Solwaraspora sp. WMMD1047: one gene and its partner. The protein of the gene in region 1 interacts with the protein of each later gene in a pairwise test. Links are inferred from orthologs where the notes say so. Each region holds a gene or a part of one and is shown in the gene's direction. Other genes may lie near its edges. The genes, in order: O7627_RS00950 and O7627_RS18455.

The links.
Region 2: the proteins of O7627_RS00950 (region 1) and O7627_RS18455 interact in binary tests that used the Escherichia coli proteins (3 or more experiments, as listed by UniProt). The link is inferred for Solwaraspora sp. WMMD1047 from one-to-one orthologs.

The regions. Positions count from the first base shown.
Region 1 is NZ_JARUBL010000001.1:205,058-214,748, reverse strand. The notes cover bases 4,357-7,300. They hold O7627_RS00950 (YegS/Rv2252/BmrU family lipid kinase), read left to right. Parts: upstream 4,357-5,346; coding sequence 5,347-6,255; downstream 6,256-7,300. Other genes in these bases: O7627_RS00935 (helix-turn-helix transcriptional regulator), read left to right, coding at 7,218-7,300; O7627_RS00940 (hypothetical protein), read right to left, coding at 6,925-7,143; O7627_RS00945 (Uma2 family endonuclease), read right to left, coding at 6,271-6,639; O7627_RS00955 (hypothetical protein), read right to left, coding at 4,599-5,177; O7627_RS00960 (protein phosphatase 2C domain-containing protein), read left to right, coding at 4,357-4,529. In the rest of the region: O7627_RS00975 (SCO2523 family variant P-loop protein), read right to left, coding at 1-694; O7627_RS00970 (SCO2524 family protein), read right to left, coding at 696-2,537; O7627_RS00965 (LuxR family transcriptional regulator), read right to left, coding at 2,692-3,732; more of O7627_RS00960, read left to right, coding at 3,795-4,356; more of O7627_RS00935, read left to right, coding at 7,301-7,994; O7627_RS00930 (DUF397 domain-containing protein), read left to right, coding at 7,981-8,169; O7627_RS00925 (TIR-like protein FxsC), read right to left, coding at 8,198-9,691. UniProt on the Escherichia coli protein: In vitro phosphorylates phosphatidylglycerol but not diacylglycerol; the in vivo substrate is unknown.
Region 2 is NZ_JARUBL010000001.1:4,054,812-4,064,539, reverse strand. Bases 3,002-5,982 are described here. They hold O7627_RS18455 (citrate synthase), read left to right. Parts: upstream 3,002-3,840; coding sequence 3,841-5,124; downstream 5,125-5,982. Other genes in these bases: O7627_RS18450 (glycosyltransferase family 4 protein), read right to left, coding at 5,209-5,982; O7627_RS18460 (sulfatase-like hydrolase/transferase), read left to right, coding at 3,002-3,605. Also shown: O7627_RS18465 (class I SAM-dependent methyltransferase), read left to right, coding at 20-1,474; more of O7627_RS18460, read left to right, coding at 1,467-3,001; more of O7627_RS18450, read right to left, coding at 5,983-6,618; glycogen debranching protein GlgX, read left to right, coding at 7,036-9,153; treY (malto-oligosyltrehalose synthase), read left to right, coding at 9,155-9,728.

The DNA.
Region 1 (9,691 bases):
ACCACGCCACCTGGGCCGGTTGCAGTCCGGCCAGCTCGGGCGAGTCCGGGTCGACGTACGCGGTCCGGACGAACCGCAGCGCGTTGCGGAGATCGTCCAGCTGGTGGCCCCGCTGCACGCCGCTGTCGAGAATCCCGTTGGGACTGTAGACCAGACTGGAAGCGGCGTAGATGTGCTGCCGCGTCCAACGGTGGAAGATCAGCCAGCGCGATTTCACCGACTTCATCTGGGGCAGCGCGGTCGCTTCCAGGGCCATCTGGGTGGCGTAGGACCGGCCGGCGCTCAGATCCACCAGGGTGACATCGAACTCCTCCTCCATCCGGAGGAAGAGCCGGGCGCACCGCTCGACCATCTCCCGGTTGTGCGGGAACTCGCCGCCGCCGCTGTCGCCGGGCAGCAGCACCAGGCGACCCGCGCCGGGCGGTCGGTCCCGCAGGCTCGGCCGGAGCGACTCGGCCCATACCTCCAGCCGGTGCGGCTCGGCCAGCGAGCCGTCCAGGTATCTGTGCAGACCGCCCCGGGTGGTGCCGTGCGAGACCGAATCGATGGCGAAGATCGTGCCGGCGGTCGGCGAGCCGAAGTCGAAGTCGAGGTAACCCACGTCGAGACCCTGCAACGCACTGCGGTAGAGCACGTTGCTGCTGGTCACCGATCGGCCGGTACCACCCTTGTCGGAGGAGGCGAAGACGAGCATCTCAGGTGGCCTCCCCGACGTCACGGCGGGCCATCGTCATCTCGTCGAGCAGCCGCAGTACCCGCTGGGCCAGCGCGACCGAGGTGCCGGGACGCTCCTGGACGACCTCCCGCGCTCTGGTCAGATTCACCTGCATGATCTGCAGTTGCTGTTGGATGGTCGGTCCGGCCTCCGCCGCCCCGTTGAGCAGCTCGACGTCGTACAGGTGTTCCGCCTCGGCCAGCAGGGCGACCGCGATCTCGACCAGCTTCTCACTGCTCAACGGCGCCCGTTTGAGCATCTTCGCGGTGGCGATCAGGGCCTGGACCACCCGCTCGGTGTAGTACCACGACACATGGTCGTAGTGGCCCTTGACCTCGGAGAAAGCCTGATCCGGCTGGTCCCAGAGGCGGCGTCCGATGCCGTCCTGCAACCGCCGCCGGACCAGGTGCTCCCAGATCTGGTCGGCGAGGTCGAGCAGTTGCGCCCGCTCGCTCGACTCGTTCAGCAGGCTGGCGATGAAGGACGTGCGCTGCAGCAGCAGCGCGGAGAACTCGCTCACCAGCCAGCGGAGTCCCCGCTCGCCAAGTTGTTCGGTGCCGACCAGGCGCAACCTGACCCCGGGGTCGTGCAGGCTCAGGGCCGGATCATTGTCGACCGGACGGCGGGTGATCCGCGCCCGGTTCGCCAGTTCCAACAGCACGCCGCCGACCCGGGCGAATTCGACGTCCCGGCCGCGCTCGCTCACCAGACCCTTCACGGCGAGGGAGGTGACCAGCAGGGTGTAGTAGTCGGAGGAATCCTCGTCGGTGGTGCGCCACGGGATGTCCTCGAGCGGCCAGCGGTGGCCGTCACCGAAGGTGGCGACCGTGGCCCAGTAGGTACGGGTCAGCTCCCACCGCAGTTGCAGCGCCCGGCCGAGCCGTTGCTGCTCCTCGTTGAGCAGACCGAGGACGCGGGTGCGTTCGGAGAAGAGGTCCTCGATGGCGTCGATCGCGATCACGGTGAAGTAGAGGTACGGCTCCTCCGGCGCCACACCCTTACGCTGCTCGCCGATCGGTTCGGTGTTCTCCACCTCCGGCGCGTCCCGGACGATCCCCCAGGACCATCCGCACTCGAAGAGCCGGCTCGTGCTCTCCAGGTCGGCGACCTGGCCGGATCCGATCATGACCTCGCGGAAGCTGGCGATCGTCTCGAGCAGTTCCTTGCGGAGCTTGGCGACGACCTGACGCGGCGGCATGTTGTCCTGGTTGAGGGTGCGGACCAGCGCCTGTCCCTCACGCGAGTCGAGGTCGAAGACGTTCACCGCGAAGCTGCGGAGCAGTCCGACCATGGCCGCACTCAGCCGGGCACTGGCCAGCTCCTCCAAGGTGGCGATCTCCCGGTGGATCTCCTCCCGCCGGACCGCGTTCCGGAAGACCTTCGCGAAACCGATGGTGGCCAGGGAGAGGGTGACCGACACCGCGAAGGAGTCCACGATGTCCAGCTGCAACTGCTGCTCGGTGGGGTGCGGGCCGTCGTCGTCGCTGGGGAAATACGAGCCACCTGAAAATACGGGCGTACCGGAAGCGTCGGTGTACCTGAGGAAGTACTCGGTCAGCACCCTGATCAAGACCTGCGGGATCTGGCTGGCGTTTCCGAGCGGGCGGAGCGCCCTGATCATCGCCTCGGCCGTCTGATCCGGATTGTCTATCTTGAAGGTGCTTTCCTGGGTGGCCGGGAGAAGGAGACAGAGCAGTTGCTCGGCATCACTTATCGAGTTCGGCTCGTTCCGTCCCCCCCACTGCCAGGCACCATCCTTCCAGGACGCCCGTACGGTGGCTGCCCAGATCTCCAACAACTCCTGACGAGGTCGAATCCTCATCTTTCGCGCACCACCATCCGCCGATTTCGCCGTCTGACCTGCGAGCGCCGCTCGTGTTTATGTGGCTGGGACGCCGGAGCTTCCCGGGAGAGACAAAGTAGACACAGCCCTCTCCCCCAATGATGGCGTACGCGTCAAGCCGTCGGCCGGATCGTCAGGGACGGCCGGCCGGATCATTGAACTGGTGTTCGAGGGCCCAGAGGGCGGCCTCGGTCCGCGACGCCGAACCGGTCTTGCGGAGCAGGTTCGACACGTGCACGGTGACCGTGCGGATCGAGATTCCGAGCGAGCGGGCAACCTGCTTGTTCGACATGCCGGCGGCCAGGCAGCCGAGCACCTCGATCTCCCGACCGGTCAACTCGGCGGGGACCCCGGCCGGGCCGGCGTTGACCGGCCGGCGGGGCGCCGGGCGGGCCGGCGCCGGCCGGTCCGCCAGGCCCGCCAGCCCGCGCCGGCCGTCCGTGGCCAGGTATTCGATCAACCGGTACGGGTTGCCGCCGGTGCGTTGCCAGACCGCGGCCGTCACCGTGGCGGGCACCTTCTGGTCGGGATAGACCTGGGCCAGCACCTCGGCCACCTCGGTCCGGGTCAGCTCGTCGAGGTGCTGCCGGACCGCGCCGGCAACCCCGCAGAGCCGGGCCAGGGTCCGCCGGGTGAGTTCCGGCGAGACCGCGGACGCCGCCGGTCGGCTGGCGGCGATGAGCAGGACCGGCAGCTCCGGCGCGGCGGCCAGCTCGCCGACCAGGTTGAGACTCGCCGGGTCGAGCGCGTGCAGGTCCTCCACCACCAGCACCGCCGGGCCGGCGCCGACCAGGGCCCGGACGGTACGGACGGCCAGCCGCAGCAGCGCGTCCGGGGCGTACCGCTCGCGGGGCGCGTTCGGGTGCTGGGCGAGCCAGGCCAACGCGTCCGCCGGCAACGGCAGATTTCGGGTGTCGCAGCCGGTCAACACCGCGGCGAGCCAGTCGTAGGGGGCCGGCGAGTGCACCCGGGCCGAGCCGGAGAGCACCGCGCTCGGCCGGGGGATCAGGGCGTCCAGGGCGGAGGCGATCAACAGGCTCTTGCCGACCCCACCGGCGCCGGTGACCACCACCGTGCGGGCGGCCCGTCCCGGTCGCCGGTCGACCACGGCCGACCAGGCGCGGACGAGCTCGGCCAACTCGCCGGCGCGCCCGACCATGGAGACCGGCATCATCGCTTCACCCTACGCAGTACTGCGTAGAGACGGATCCGGGGAGTTCTTGGCAAGATCGACGCATGAGCCTGATCCTGCGCGCGGTGGCCGTCACCGATCCCGGCCTGGTCCGGCCCGAGAACGAGGACGCCGCGCACGCCGGTAGCCGGCTGATCGCGGTGGCGGACGGGATGGGCGGGCTGCCGGCCGGCGAGGTGGCCAGCGAGATCGCGATCCGAGCGCTGGCGGCGCTGGAGTGGGCGCCGGCCGACGACCCGGTCGCCGCGCTCAACGGCGCGGTCGAGACGGCGAATCTCCAGATCCGGGCGGCGGTCGAGGCCGACCCGGCACGGGACGGGATGGGCACCACCATCACCGCGGTACTGCTGGCCGACACACTTCTCACCGTCGCACATGTCGGCGACTCCCGGGGTTATCTGCTGCGCGGCGCCACGCTGCGACGACTGACCAGAGACGACACTCTCGTCCAGGCGCTTGTCGACCAGGGGGTGTTGACCTCGGCGGAGGCCCGCCGGCATCCGCAGCGCTCGCTTGTCACCCGGGCGGTGCAGGGCGCCGGGCTGGCGCCGAGCATCGACACCGTCCCGGCCGCCGCCGGTGACCGGCTGCTGCTCTGCAGTGACGGGCTCTCCGATGTGGTCGACGACCAGGCGATCGGGCAGACCCTGGCACACTGGGCCGACCGGCACCAGTGCGGGGAGCAGTTGGTCAAGCTGGCCCATCAGGCGGGCGCGCCGGACAACGTCACGGTCGTGGTGGCCGACGTCGAGACCGAGCCGGCCCCGCCGGCCGGGTGACGGACGAGGCCGGACGGGGGCGGACCCCCGCTGTCGCGGGAGTCCGACCACCCGTCCCGGGGTCCACGCTCAGCGGCTCTGCAGGGCGTCCAGCGCGACCGCCATCGCGACCACCAGGCGCCGGTCGAGGCCCGGGTTGTGGATCTCGACCACGTACTTGTCCCGCAGGCCGAACTTCTTGATCACGGAGAAGGCCGGCTGGCCGTCCAGCACGAAGTCGAAGTGGTACGGCAGCCAGGAGAGCGAGTCGACGAACCGCCGCAGGATGGCGACCGCCATGTTCCGCTCCTGGCCGATCATCGCGCCCAGGCCGGGCTGCTCAAGGTGCCAGGTGGAGCGCAGCAGCGACTGCTTGAAGTCCTTGCGGAACAGGCCGATCGCGCTGCCACCGGCGTCCGTCACGTCGTAGGTGGCGGCGAGGTCGAGGACCTGGCGGGCCTTGAAGCCGAGCACCGGCTGCTGCTTGGTGTCGTCGCTGTAGAGCGTCACCTGCTCACGGAAGGCCATCCGCTTCTGCTGCGCGTACGCCAGTAGTTCGCCCTCGCCGCCGTCCGGTCCGGCGGCCAGGACCTCGTACTGGTTGACCATGAGCCGGATCCGCTGGCGCACGATCAGTTGGCGCTGGGCCTGGAGTGTCTCGATGTTCATCGTCGTCCCCTGTCGTTCGCCCGGTCGGAGGGAAGGGCGTCGGCCGGGAGTGTTGCACAGGGTTCCGGGCTCGCCGCCCACCCACCCCGGCCAGGCGCCGGGGCCCCATCGGCTGGCCGAGGCGCGGCGGCGCGGTAGCTCCGGCGGCCGGTTGGGTAAGCGGGATGGCATGAAACAGCCAGCAGCGCCCCGAGTCGCCGTCGTCGCCCACCGCCGGAAGTCCCTCGGCGGCGGCCTGCCCGAGCTGCGCCGGCTGCTCGCCGACCGGGGCATAGAAAACCCCATCTGGTACGAGGTGCCGAAAAGCCGCAAAGCCCCAAAGAAGGCCCGCAAGGCGGTCGAGAAGGGCGCCGAACTGGTGCTCGTCTGGGGCGGCGACGGGATGGTGCAGCGGTGCATGGACGCCCTCGCCGGCCGCGACGTGCAGACCGCGATCATCCCGGCCGGTACGGCGAACCTGCTCGCCACCAACCTGGGCATCCCGGAGGATCTGGAGAAGGCGGTCGAGATCGCCTTCCACGGCCGGCCCCGGGCGATCGACCTCGGCAAGGTGAACGGTCAGCACTTCGCGGTGATGGCCGGCGCAGGCTTCGACGGCGAGTTGATCGGGGACGCCGACCGGGGCCTGAAGGACCGGGCCGGCAAGCTCGCGTACGTCCTCACCGGGCTGCGGCACGTGCGGGACGAGTCGGTGCCGACGAAGATCAAGGTGGACGGCCGGAAGTGGTACTCCGGCGACGCGACCTGCGTGCTGTTCGGCAACGTCAGCATGATCACCGGTGGGATCGAGGCGTTCGACGACGCGGAGCCGGACAACGGCCGGCTGGAGGTCGGCGTGGCCACCGCGCACGGCCCGCTGGACTGGGCCCGCACGATCGGCCGGATGGCGGTCGGCCGGACGGAGAAGTCCCCGTTCGTGCAGGTCACCCGAGCCAGCAAGGTGACCGTGCGGCTGGCCGAGAAGACCACCTACGAGCTGGACGGCGGCGAGCAGGGCGCAACCCGCAAGCTGAAGGTCAGGGTGGTGCCCGCCGCGATCACGGTCCGCGTCCCGGTGCCCGACCCCGCCGAGGTCTAGGCGGTCTGGTCGGTTCTAGTCGAGATGGTCGCCGGGCGCGGTCTGCAACAGCCAGGCCAGCGGCAGCTTCGCCTGCTCCTGGTAGCCGCCAAGCCCGGTCAGGCGGTGCAGGGTGGCCGTCTGAGCGTCGTCCCGGTCGACCACCCAGTAATGCGGGATGCCCACCGCGGCGTACTCGCGGAGCTTGGTCACCGAGTCCATCGCCTCCGACCCCGGTGAGACGATCTCGACGACGAGGAGGATGTCGGGGGCCGACAGCCAGACGCGGCGGGGCGGTTGCTTGCGCCAGACGCTGAGGTCGGGGATCCGGCCGCCATCCCCGTCCGGCCCCGGAATCCGCACCCCGGCGGCCTGCAACACCTGCTCGGCCGGCCAGCCGGCCATGATGAGCCAGGCGAACAGCCTGCTGGCGATCTCGCGTGTTCGGAGTCGGGTGGGGGCGTGACCGACAGGACCCCTTCGGGGCTGGTGTCGTAACGGTGACCGTTCGAGTCCGCGGCGTTCATCGCCGCCACGTCGTCGAGCGTCACGATGGCGGGCATATGCATGCCGACTGCATCAGCGCTCATGACCCCTCAATGTAGTTTCGCTACAGAAAGATCGTCAGGACATTGGGCACGCTATTTCGGCGCTGGGCGTGCTGAATGTCCTGACGATCTTTTCGGTCGGCTAGGCGTTCGGGTCGTCGGCGGCGCGCCGGTCCAGCGTCAGGTTGTAGAGCCTTTTCTGGGCCTGCCGGCCGTAGAAGCAGAGCCCGGTTTCCTCACCGAGTGGCAGGCCGCAGCGGCAGTTCTTCTCGTCCTTCGCCTCGTGTCGGGCGAGCAGTGTTCGCAGCGTGTCCGCTTCGACGTCGGCCGGGATCGCGTCCGGCACCGGCTTCCCGAGCACGCCGGACAGGGTCCCAGTGCCGAACGCCGGCCGCCGAATGCCCGACCCGCCTTTCGTATACGGGGGTGATACCGGTGAGCGAGCTTCCGAAGACCGTCAGACGGCTCCGCACCGAACGCAAACTGACCCAGCGCCAACTCGCCAGATCGATCAAGGTCAGCGCATCGTTGATCACGGCCATCGAGAATGGCCGGCTCATTCCGCAACCCGACACCACTGATCGACTCGACCTCGCCCTCGGCGCAGAGGGAAAGGTCCGGGAGGCGGTCGCGACGGCACGGGACGAGGCGACGGAGCTCTGGCTGCGCCCGTGGACCTACCACGAAAGCCGCGCCACCATGCTGCGCTGGTTCGAGCCCAGCCTGATCCCGGGCCTGCTCCAGACCGAGGACTACACCCGCGCGGTGCTGCGCGGCGGCCGGCTGCCGGAGAGCGAGGTCGAGCGCACCACCAAGGACCGGCGCGAGCGGCAGGCGGCCACCGTCGGCCGCCCCGATCCGCCGATGCTGACCGCCGTCATCGGCGAGTTCGCGCTGCGCTGCGGCCCGCCCGAGGTGATGAAGGACCAGCTCGACCACCTGATCAGCGCCACCCACCAGACCCGGACCCAGGTGCTCGTCATCCCGAACGGCACCGGCCTGCACGCCGGCCTCGCCGGGGCGTTCGTGCTCGCCACCCTGCCCGGCCGGCAGCGGGTCGGCTACGTCGACGGTCCATTGCGCGGCGACGTCACCACCGACGCCGACGACATCGCCAAACTAGAATTGGCCTGGGAGATCGTCTCCGGACTGGCGCTGCCCGTCGACCTGTCACGCAAGCTGATCGAGAAGGTGGCCGATGAGTACGAGTGAGCGCCCCCGCTGGCGCACCAGCACCCGCAGCAGCTCCAACCAGGGCGCCTGCGTCGAGGTGGCCGACAATCTCCCCGGCCGCGTCCTGGTCCGCGACTCCAAGGACCGCCCCGGCCCCACCCTCACCTTCACCCCCACCACCTGGCAGACCTTCATCCAGTCCGCCAAGCGGTAGGGAGCCGAACGAAGTCCCAGATCATGGGTCATGGCGCATCCGGCTCGCCTTCGAACTGGAACCCTGCCTCAACAACAGGTCGACGTGAGCTGCGTGATGACGGCTCATCCTCTGCCGAGCTGTGCAGAGTGAAGAGGCGATTACGGGCCACTTCCAGCACCACCTGCAGGTCCTCGTCGAAGGCCCGGTGACTGAGGATCTCCGGCCGGAAGGCGAAGGCCTCACCGGCGCTGGTCCCTCGGGCGAACAGGCGGCGCAGGCCGCCAGCGAGCTGAGGCCAGTTCTCTCTGGTCTCCCGATCCTCGGGGTTGATCGGCACCATCGCCGTGGTTACCAACTCGGAGCGCCGCGTTTCTATCCACTGCGACAGAACGCGGCGATAGGTCGCGATCTGCCACACCCAGCAGTCGACCAGCAGTACCACGATCCCCCTGGATGGCATCCTGGTCCAGTGCCCAGCCAATGGCGACACCTCGGAGGTGAGCCTGCGCTTGGAAGCTACCGCTCGGGCGAAATCAGCCAGCGGTTGCCTGAAAGTCGGCCGGTACGGTGCCCACTCGACCGAGTACTCCCCGTAGTAGGCGACATCGCGTCGGACCGCGCGCGCCTCCCGCCGATTCGGCGCTGCGATCACGAAATGCACATGGTCCTGGACTACGTGGCTGTACGGGGAGCGACCATCCGGTCCGCGTAGGGCGCCTTGCCGGTTTACCCTTGGCGACTCTATCGACGTTTCGGCTTGGTGAAAAGCGCTCGGCACCCCCACGAACTCCACCCGCTCCTGCCGCGGAATCGGCGGCAACGGATCGGTGTCGACGTTCTCCACGATCTGATCGGCGAGCACCGCCAGCAGTTCGATGTACTCGTCCTGGTTACGACTCAGCCGCAGCAACTGCCGCAGACCGTCTCGGCGATACCCCTCCCCGAACGCGGCGCTGTCGTACTGCAGCCGCTGCACTGCCTCCGGCACCTGACGCGGCGGCAACCAGAACGCCGGAATGATCGTGCGAGACCGGGAGCCGGTGGCCAGTTGATGCCGCTCGACCCGCTCGGTGAAGATCTGCCACTCCCGACCGCACGCCTCACTGACGAAGTACCGCGGCGAGCAGAGCGCGACAAACGTGCCGGACTCGGCCAACGCATCCACCAACTCCGACGACCAGGTCGCCCCGATACCGATGCTGTGGGTATCGAAGAAGCCGACCTCCTCACTGCTGGCCAACCCCGCCCGCACCCGCACCTCACCACAGAGATCCCGGAAGAACTGCTCGACGTACGGATCATCGTCACTGCGCGCATAACTGAGGAAGAAGTAAAGCCGGGGCCGCCGCGGCACCTCCTGCTCCACATCGTTGCCACCGGCCGGAGACTGCCACGGAGGCTTCGGCGGCCGACTGCTCGTGAAGCGTGTCCCGCCTCCGGTCAATGACCTACTGGCCGTTTCTATCGTGATCGGATCCTGGTCCGGTGGCGTGACGCCGAGGAGACGCAGGATGTCGTGTGACGCGTCCGCGAGCGGGTG
Region 2 (9,728 bases), 3.9 Mb from region 1 along the record:
GACGAGCGGATCCACTGACATGGCGCCACCACACCCCGCCCCCGCCGAACCCGTGACGCGGACCGAACCGGGCTCCTTCCGGGACCCCGCCAACCGGGTCTTCTACGCCGGCGACGAGGTCTACCGCGGGCTCGGTCCACGTGCCGCCGAGGACTGGCTGGCACTGGCCGGCACCGACTTCTTCCCCCGGCTGGTCGCCGAGGGCAGGATCTGCGCCACCGAGGCGGTCGACCCGACCGAGCTGCCGGCCGGCGTCGGCGCGGACTGGAGCACCGTCCTGCGCCACGAACGGGTGCCGTTCGTCTCGTATCCGTACGAGTGGTCGTTCGCGATGCTGCGGGACGCCGCGCTGCTGCACCTGGACATCCTCCGGGAGGCCTTGGCGGCCGGCTTCACCACCAAGGACGGCTCGGCCTACAACGTGCAGTGGCGCGGGTCGGAGCCGTTGTTCATCGACATCGGCTCGTTCGAGGCGGCCCGCGACGGTGAGCCCTGGGCCGGCTACCGGCAGTTCTGCCAGACGATGCTCTACCCCCTGATGCTCCAGGCGCATCTCGGCCTGGACTTCCAGCCCTGGCTGCGGTCCCGGGTCGACGGGGTGGAGGCCGGGCAGATGCGCCGGATGTTCGGCGGCACCCGCCGGTTCCGGGCCGGCGTGCTCAAGCACGTCCACCTGCACGACGCGATGCAGAACCGCAACGCCGCGAACAGCACCGACGCGGTACGCGGCCAGCTGCGAGACGCCGGCTTCTCACGTGAGCTGGTGCTGGCCACCGTCCGCGCCGTGCGCAAGCTGGTCGACCGGCTCGACTGGCAACCGCCGGCCAGCCACTGGGCGGACTACCAGGAGACCTGCACCTACTCCGACGCCGACCGGGCGCACAAGCAACGGTTCGTCGACGAGGTGCTCGCCGAGGCCGGCGGCCCCGACCTGGTGCTGGACCTCGGCGCCAACGACGGAACGTACGCCAGCATCGCCGCCCGGCACGCCGGGTACGTGCTGGCGCTGGAGAGCGACCCGGCAGTGGTCGACCGGCTCTACCAGCGGCTGCGCGCCGACGGCGAGCGCCGGATCCTGCCGCTGGTGATGGACCTCGCGGACCCGTCGCCCGGCGGCGGCTGGCGGGGCGTCGAACGGGCCTCGCTGACCAGCCGCGGGCAGGCCGACGCGGTGCTCGCGCTGGCCGTGATCCACCACCTCGCGATCGGACGCAACGTGCCGCTGGCCGAGGTCGTCGACTGGCTGGTCAGCTTCCTCGCCGCGGCCGGACCGCGCGGCCGGCTGGTGGTCGAGTTCGTGCACCCGGAGGATCCGATGGCCCGCCGGCTGCTGGCCAACAAGCCCGCCGGGCTCTTCCCGGACTACCGGCGGGACGAGTTCGAACGGCTGCTCGCCGCCCGGTGCACGATCGCCCGGCGGGAGGAGCTGCCGTCGGGCACCCGGACCCTCTACGTCGGGATACCGGATGACTGAACCACCACGCCCGTCGGACCCGGCCGGTCCGACGGGCGCCGGTGGGGGTGACCACGGTGCGGGCGGCCGCCGACGGGCCGAGCTGCGGGCGCTGCTGGAGATCCTGGCGCTCTGCGGCCTGGTCATCACCCAGCCGCTGCTCGACGTCACCGGCCGGAGCCCCGACTTCTTCCTGTTCCACGGCGCCGGGTCGGCCGACGTGCTGGTGCTGGTGGCGCTCTTCGCGCTGCTGCCCCCGGTGCTGCTCTGGGCGGCCGGCGCGTTGACCGGGCTGGCCGGCCCGGCGGTCCGGGCCTGGGTCCAGGTCGGCACCGTCGGCGGGCTCACCGCCGCGCTCGCCGTCCAGGTCGGCAAGCACCTGCTCCCGGTACGCGGGGTGCCGCTGCTCCTGCTGGCCCTGGCCGTCGGGGTGGCCGGCGGGTACGCCTACCGGCGCTGGCGGGTACCCGGGCAGGTGCTGCGGGTGGCCTCCATCGGGACGCCGGTCTTCGTGCTGCTCTTCGTCTTCGCCTCCCCCTCGTCGGCCGTCGTGCTGCCCGGTCAGAAACCCGGCGCCGCCGCCGACGCCGGCCCGGACGCCGCGCATCCGCCCGTGGTGATGCTGGTCCTCGACGAGTTCCCGCTAGTCTCCCTCCTGGACTCCAGCGGCGCGATCGACGCCACGCGCTACCCCAACATCGCCCGGCTGGCCGGCGAGTCGACCTGGTACCGCAACTCCACCGCGGTCAGCGGCTGGACCCCGTACGCCCTGCCGGCCATGCTGACCGGCCGGTATCCGAGCCGGGAGCAGGCCCCGCACTACTCGCAGTATCCGGAGAACCTCTTCACCGCCTTCGGCGCCGACTACGACGTGCGGGTCCGGGAGACCATCAGCCAGCTCTGCCCGCCCAGCGTCTGCCCGGAGGACCGGCGGGAGACCACCCGCGGCGGCCTGCCGGTGCTGCTGCGGGAGAGCGCCACGCTGCTGTGGGAGATCGTCTCGCCGTACGACAGCGACCGGGACCCGGAGACCGCCTATCGGGAGGAGACCCGGCGGGAGGCCGGCTCGCCGACCGGCGGGCGGCTCACGCCCACGCCGACCCCGGCGCCGGACCCGACCGACCCGACGTTCCGGTGGGACCGGCTCGACGAGAACCAGCCGGCCCGGTTCACCGACTTCCTGGCCGAGCTGCGCCCCGCCGACCGGCCCGCCCTGCACTTCCTGCACCTGCTGATGCCGCACTCGCCGTGGAACTACCTGCCCTCGGGCGTCCGGTACGAATCCGGGCCGGGGATGCGCAACGACGGTGACTGGTGGGTGTCGCTGGCCCACCAGCGGCACCTGGCGCAGGTCGCGTACACCGACCGGCTGGTCGGCGAGACGCTGCGGACGCTGGAGGAGACCGGACTCTACGACGACGCGGTGGTGGTGCTCACCTCCGACCACGGGGTCAGCTTCACCCCGGGCGTGCAGGGCCGCAGCCTGAACGCGGTCCGGCAGTCGCCGGCCGAGGTGCTCTGGGTGCCGACCTTCATCAAGCGGCCGGGCCAGCGCACCGCGGCGGTGGACGACCGCAACTGGGAACACGTCGACCTGCTGCCGACCGTCGCCGAGCTGGCCGGCGTACCCGTGTCGTGGCGGACCGACGGCGTCTCCGGCCTGGCGGCGCCCCGCGACCGCGCCGAGAAGTACTTCCACGACCAGCCGGGGGACCGGCTGGAGATCCCCGGTCCGGCCACCTTCGCCGAAGTGACCAGCGGGGTGGGTGGTCCGACGCTGCCCGACCCGCCGCTGCCCGAGCTGGTCGGGCGGGCGGTGGCCGACCTGCCGGTGGCGCAGGGCGGGGACGGGGGCGCGGTGACGGTCACCAACCGGGCGGAGTTCGCGCGGATCGATCCGGACAGCGGCCGGCTGCCGGCCCTGGTCTACGGCACGGTGGCCGAGCAGGTTCCGGACGGCACGCTGCTCGCCGTCGCGGTCAACGGCCGGATCGGCGCCGTCGCCCCGGTGGTCCCACCGGATCCGGAGGGGCGGCGGTTCGCCGCCCTGCTGCCGGACGAGTCGCTGTTCAGCCCCGGCGGCAACCAGCTGGAGATCTTCGCGGTGGCCGACGGCCCGGTGCTGACCCGGCTGGCCACCCCGCCCGGGTGACGGGACCACCTGACCGGCCGTACCCGCAGATTTTCGGTCCGTGCCGCCCGGCGGGCGGCACGACTCGTGGGTGACCGACTTTTCCCGCCCGCCCCACCCGTCATCGGGCGCCCCATCGGGCCGAGGTGACGCATCCCTCACAGCCGGACCACGCCGGGCGGCCCACGCACCATGCGATTACGGTAAAAGTGAAGGCAATTTCAACGACGACATGCCGCCGAAATGAGGACCTCACATGACGGATGTCAAACTCGAGCACCCCGACGGCCAGTTGTCGATGCCGGTACATCCCGCCGTGGAGGGGCCGTCCGGCGTCGGTGTCAGCAAGCTGCTGAAGGATACCGGATACGTCACCTACGATCCGGGCTTCGTCAACACCGCCGCCTGCTCCTCCGACATCACCTACATCGACGGTGATGCCGGCATCCTCCGCTACCGCGGCTACCCGATCGACCAGTTGGCGGAGAAGTCGTCGTTCCTGGAGGTCTCCTACCTGCTCATCTACGGTGAGTTGCCGAACGCCACCGAGCTGGCCACCTTCACCGAGCAGATCCGCCGGCACTCGCTGCTGCACGAGGAGATGCGCCGGTTCTTCGACGGATTCCCCCGCGAGGCGCACCCGATGGCGGTGCTCTCCTCCGCGGTGAGCGCGATCTCCACCTTCTACCAGGACAGCCTCGACCCGTTCGACGCCGAGCACGTGCAGATCTCCACGGTCCGGCTGATGGCCAAGGTGCCGACGATCGCCTCGTACGCGTACAAGAAGTCCATCGGACAGGCGATGCTCTACCCGGACAACTCCCTCAACTACGTGGAGAACTTCCTCCGCATGACGTTCGGGGTGCCGGCCGAGGAGTACGAGGTCGACCCGGTCGTCGCCCGGGTGCTGGACATGCTCTTCGTGCTGCACGCCGACCACGAGCAGAACTGCTCCACCTCGACGGTCCGGTTGGTCGGCTCCAGTCAGGCGAACCTCTTCGCGTCCATCTCGGCGGGCGTGAACGCCCTCTTCGGCCCGCTGCACGGCGGCGCCAACCAGGCCGTCCTGGAGATGCTGGAGCAGATCGACGCCGACGGCGGCGATGTCGCCGCGTTCGTCCGCAAGGTCAAGGCCAAGGAGCAGGGCGTCAAGCTGATGGGCTTCGGCCACCGGGTCTACAAGAACTACGACCCTCGCGCCGCGATCGTCAAGCAGGCCGCCCAGGACGTGCTCGGCCGGATGTCCAAGCCCGATCCGCTGCTGGACCTCGCCCTGCAGCTGGAGGAGATCGCGCTGGCCGACGACTTCTTCGTCTCGCGCAAGCTCTACCCGAACGTGGACTTCTACACCGGCCTGATCTACAAGGCGATGGGCTTCCCGACCAAGATGTTCACCGTGCTGTTCGCGCTCGGCCGGCTGCCCGGCTGGATCGCCCAGTGGCGGGAGATGATGTCCGACCCGGAGACCAAGATCGGCCGGCCCCGCCAGCTCTACACCGGCGCCCCCGAGCGCGCCTACGTCCCGGTCGACAACCGCTGACCGCACCCACCGCGACCGCCCCGGGGTGGTCGTCGGGCCGAGTCCACTCGGCCCGACGACCACCCCGGAGTCGTCGGTAGCGGGTCAGTAGGCGCCGGCGAGTGCCAGCAGGTTGCCCTCCGGGATCGGCGCGACACCCGGGTTGGCCATCCGGGCGGCCACCTGCTCCGCGGTGACGGTGGCGGAGAGCGCCACCGCCGTGTCGTAGCTGGCCGCCGTGCGGTGCGCGATGCTCGGCCAGCCGTACCGGTCCCGCACCATGCCCCGCGCCCGGCGGGCCAGCGTCCGGGTCCGCTCCTGGTCGACAAGCAGGTCGTGCACCGCCCCGGCCAGCGCGTCCGGGTCGCTGTGCGGGAAGGTCACCCCGGTGACGCCGGGTTCGACGATCTCGGCCAGGCCGCCGGTGGCGGCGACCGCGAGCGGGGCACCGGCGGCGGCGCCCTCCAGCGCGACCATCCCGAACGGCTCGTAGATGCTGGGCACCGCGAAGCAGTCCGAGGCCGCCATCATCGCGGGCAGCTCCACCCCACCCAGGAAGCCGGGCATGGCGACCGTGCCGCCCAGGCCGAGGCGGTCGACCTCGGCCTGCAACGCCGGCCGGTACGGACCGTCGCCGGCGATCACCGCCCGCAGCCCGGGGTGCGCCGCCCGCAGCCGGGGCAGCGCCGCGATCAGGTGCTGCACGCCCTTCTCGTACACCAGCCGGCCGGCGAAGGTCACCAGCGGTCCGTCCCCGGCGAACCGCCGCCGGGCGTCGGCCACCGCGGTCGCCGGGGCCTGCCACCGGTACGCCTCGACCCCGTTGGGGACCACGTCGACCCGGCGGGCCGGCACGTCGAACAGCCCGGTGACCTGTTGGCGCATGTATTCGGAGCAGACGATGAGGCGGGTGGATTCGTGGCTGAGCCAGTGTTCGACGGAGTGGATGGTCTTGTTGAGGTCGTCGGGGAGCCAGCCCTGGTGTCGGCCGGCTTCGGTGGCGTGGATGGTGGTGACCAGGGGGAGGTTGAGGTGTTCTTTGAGGGTGACGGCGGTGTGGGCGACGAGCCAGTCGTGGGCGTGGATGATGTCGTACCCGCCGCTGGTGTCGGCGGCGCGGAGGGCGGCGCGGGTGAGGGTGTGGTTGAAGGCCATGGTCCAGGCGAGCAGGGTGGGGGTGGCCAGGGCGAATCCGACGGGGTCTTCGGGGGCGCGGATGACGCGGACGCCGTCGGTGTATTCCTCCAGGGGGGCGCCGTCGGCGTGGCGGGTGATGACGGTGACGTCGTGGCCGGCGGTGGCGAGGCTGGTGGCGAGGGCGTGGACGTGTCGGCCGAGTCCGCCGACGAGGACCGGCGGGTACTCCCAGGAGAGCATCAGGATGCGGCGCGGCCGGTCCGGCGACGCGGACCCGGTCTGATCCGGTGCCGCGACCATCGATACGTGCGAACGGGAGGTGGGGGAGGGGCGGCACGGGGCGCTCGCGAGCTGCTCACCGACCCGTCGGGTCGTCACGATGCGGTCTCCATCTTCGGTCTAGGCGGGATCTTCGTTGCGGGGCGGATCGTTGTTGCGGGCGGGTCGCGTTGGCCCGGCTGCCGTCGGGCGCGGGGCAGCCGGAAGCCGGCCGCGGTGGCGGGCTTGGCGGTTCGGTGCGGGTGAGGTGGCCGATCGGCCGAGTGGACCCGTCCCGCCGCTTCGGTGCGGTGGACGGCTCCCCTACAAGAAATAGGGCACCGGGGACGCGACCGCACCTCCGGCGGGCCGAAGGTGACCGATGACACCTCGACTACCGACCGGGCCCTCTCCCCGGGACACTGGATTGCAGCGAATGCCGCCGGGGCAATACCGGCCAACGCCGGTCGCCGCTCCGGGCGACCGGCGTCGCGCCGTCCGGGCACGGGCGCCGCGTCGACCGGACGAGGGAGCGAGATGCAGGTCTGGCCGGGTGACCCCTACCCGTTGGGCGCCACCTACGACGGAATGGGTACCAACTTCGCGATCTTCTCCGAGGTCGCCGAGTCGGTGGAGCTGTGCCTCTTCGACGAGTGGGACATCGGCACCGAGCGGCGGGTGCCGCTGCGCGAGGTCGACGCCTACGTCTGGCACGCCTACCTGCCCGGGATCGAGCCCGGCCAGCGGTACGGCTTCCGGGTGCACGGCCGGTACGACCCGGCGAACGGGTTGCGCTGCAACCCGCACAAGCTGCTGCTCGACCCGTACGCGAAGGCGATCGACGGGGACGTCGAGTGGCATCCGGCGGTCTACGACTACGAGTTCGACGACCCGGACCGGATGTCGGAGACCGATTCCGCCCAGTACATGCCGAAGGCGGTCGTGGTCAACCCGTACTTCGACTGGGGCAACGACCGGCCGCCGCGGACCCCGTACCACCACTCGATGATCTACGAGGCGCACGTGCGGGGGTTGACCCGCCGGCACCCGGACGTGCCGGAGGAGCTGCGCGGCACGTACGCCGGCATCGCCCACCCCGCGGTGATCGAGCACCTGAAGCGGCTGGGGGTGACCGCGCTGGAGTTGATGCCGGTGCACCAGTTCGTCCACGACCACCGGCTGGCCGACCTCGGGCTGCGCAACTACTGGGGCTACAACACGATCGGCTTCTTCGCGCCGTACCACGGCTACTCCGCGATGGGCCGGCTCGGCCAGCAGACGCAGGAGTTCCGGGGCATGGTGAAGGCGCTGCACGCCGCCGGCATCGAGGTGATCCTCGACGTGGTCTACAACCACACCGCGGAGGGCAACCACCTCGGCCCGACGCTCGGCTTCAAGGGCATCGACAACCCCAGCTACTACCGGCTCGCCGAGGATGACCGGCGGCACTATGTCGACTACACCGGCACCGGCAACAGCCTCAACGTGCGCAGCCCCCACTCACTGCAACTGATCATGGATTCGCTGCGGTACTGGGTGCAGGAGATGCACGTCGACGGCTTCCGGTTCGACCTGGCGGCCACCCTGGCCCGGGAGTTCTACGAGGTGGACCGCCTCTCCACCTTCTTCGAGGTGGTGCAGCAGGACCCCGTTGTCAGCCAGGTCAAGCTGATCGCCGAGCCGTGGGACATCGGCCCCGGCGGCTACCAGGTCGGCAACTTCCCGCCGGTCTGGACCGAGTGGAACGGCAAGTACCGCGACACCGTGCGGGACTTCTGGCGGGGCGAACCGGCCACCCTCGCCGAGTTCGCCTCCCGGATCTCCGGCTCGGCCGACCTCTACCAGGACGACGGGCGCCGGCCGTTCCACAGCATCAACTTCGTCACCTGCCACGACGGGTTCACCCTGGCCGACCTGGTCGCCTACAACGACAAGCACAATAAGGCCAACGGCGAGGAGAACCGCGACGGCGAGAGCCACAACCGGTCCTGGAACTGCGGCGTGGAAGGACCCACCGAGGATCCGGACGTGCTCGCGCTGCGGGCCCGGCAGCGCCGCAACTTCCTGGCCACCCTGCTGCTGTCGCAGGGCGTGCCGATGCTCGGCCACGGCGACGAACTGGGGCGGACCCAGCAGGGCAACAACAACGCCTACTGCCAGGACAGCGAGCTGGCCTGGGTGGACTGGGAGAACGCCGACACCCACCTGCTGGATTTCGTCCGGTCCCTCACCGCGTTCCGGGCCCGGCACCAGGTCTTCCACCGCCGCCGGTTCTTCACCGGTCTGCCGGTGGCCACCCGGATCGCCGGCGCCCCGCTGCCCGACCTGGCCTGGTTCACCCCCGACGGCCGGGAGATGACCGCGGAGGACTGGAACAACGACTTCGGCCGGGCGGTGCTGCTCTTCGTCAACGGCGAGGGCATCCGGGAACGCGGCCAGTACGGCCAGCGGCACGTCGACGACTCGTTCCTGCTCTGCTTCAACGCCCACGACGCCCCGCTCGACTTCATCCTGCCGGGCGACGACTACGGCCAGAAGTGGCAGCCGGTGATCAGCACCGCGGAACCTGCCTCCGACAGCCAGGAGCTGGTCGAGCCCGGCGGCCGGGTGCGGGTCACGGACCGCTCCCTGCTGGTCCTCGAACGGCGGCCCTGAGATGGCGCGGCCGGTCAGCGCCAGCTACCGGATCCAGGTCCGCCCCGACTTCGACCTGGACCGCACCGCCGAGGTCGCCGGCTACCTGGCCGACCTGGGGGTGAGCCACCTCTACAGCGCCCCGCTGCTGGCCGCCACGCCGGGGTCCGCGCACGGCTACGACGTCGTCGACCACCGGGCGGTGAACCCGGAGCTGGGGGGCGAACCGGCCCGCCGCCGGTTGGTCGCCGCGCTGCGGGCGGCCGGCCTCGGCCTGGTCATCGACATCGTCCCCAACCACGCCGGGGTCGCCGTACCGGCGGCCAACCCGGCCTGGTGGGACCTGTTGCGCCGGGGACAGGACTCGGCGTACGCCACCTGGTTCGACATCGACTGGTCGCGGGGGCGGCTGGTGCTGCCGGTGCTCGCCGACACCCCGGACGCGCTGGCTGACCTGCGGGTCGTCGACGGCGAGCTGCGCTACCACGAGCACCGCTTCCCGCTCGCCGACGGCACCGCCGGGCCCGGGGACGACCCGGCGGCGGTGCACGACCGGCAGCACTACCGGCTGGTCTCCTGGCGGTGCGACGACCAGC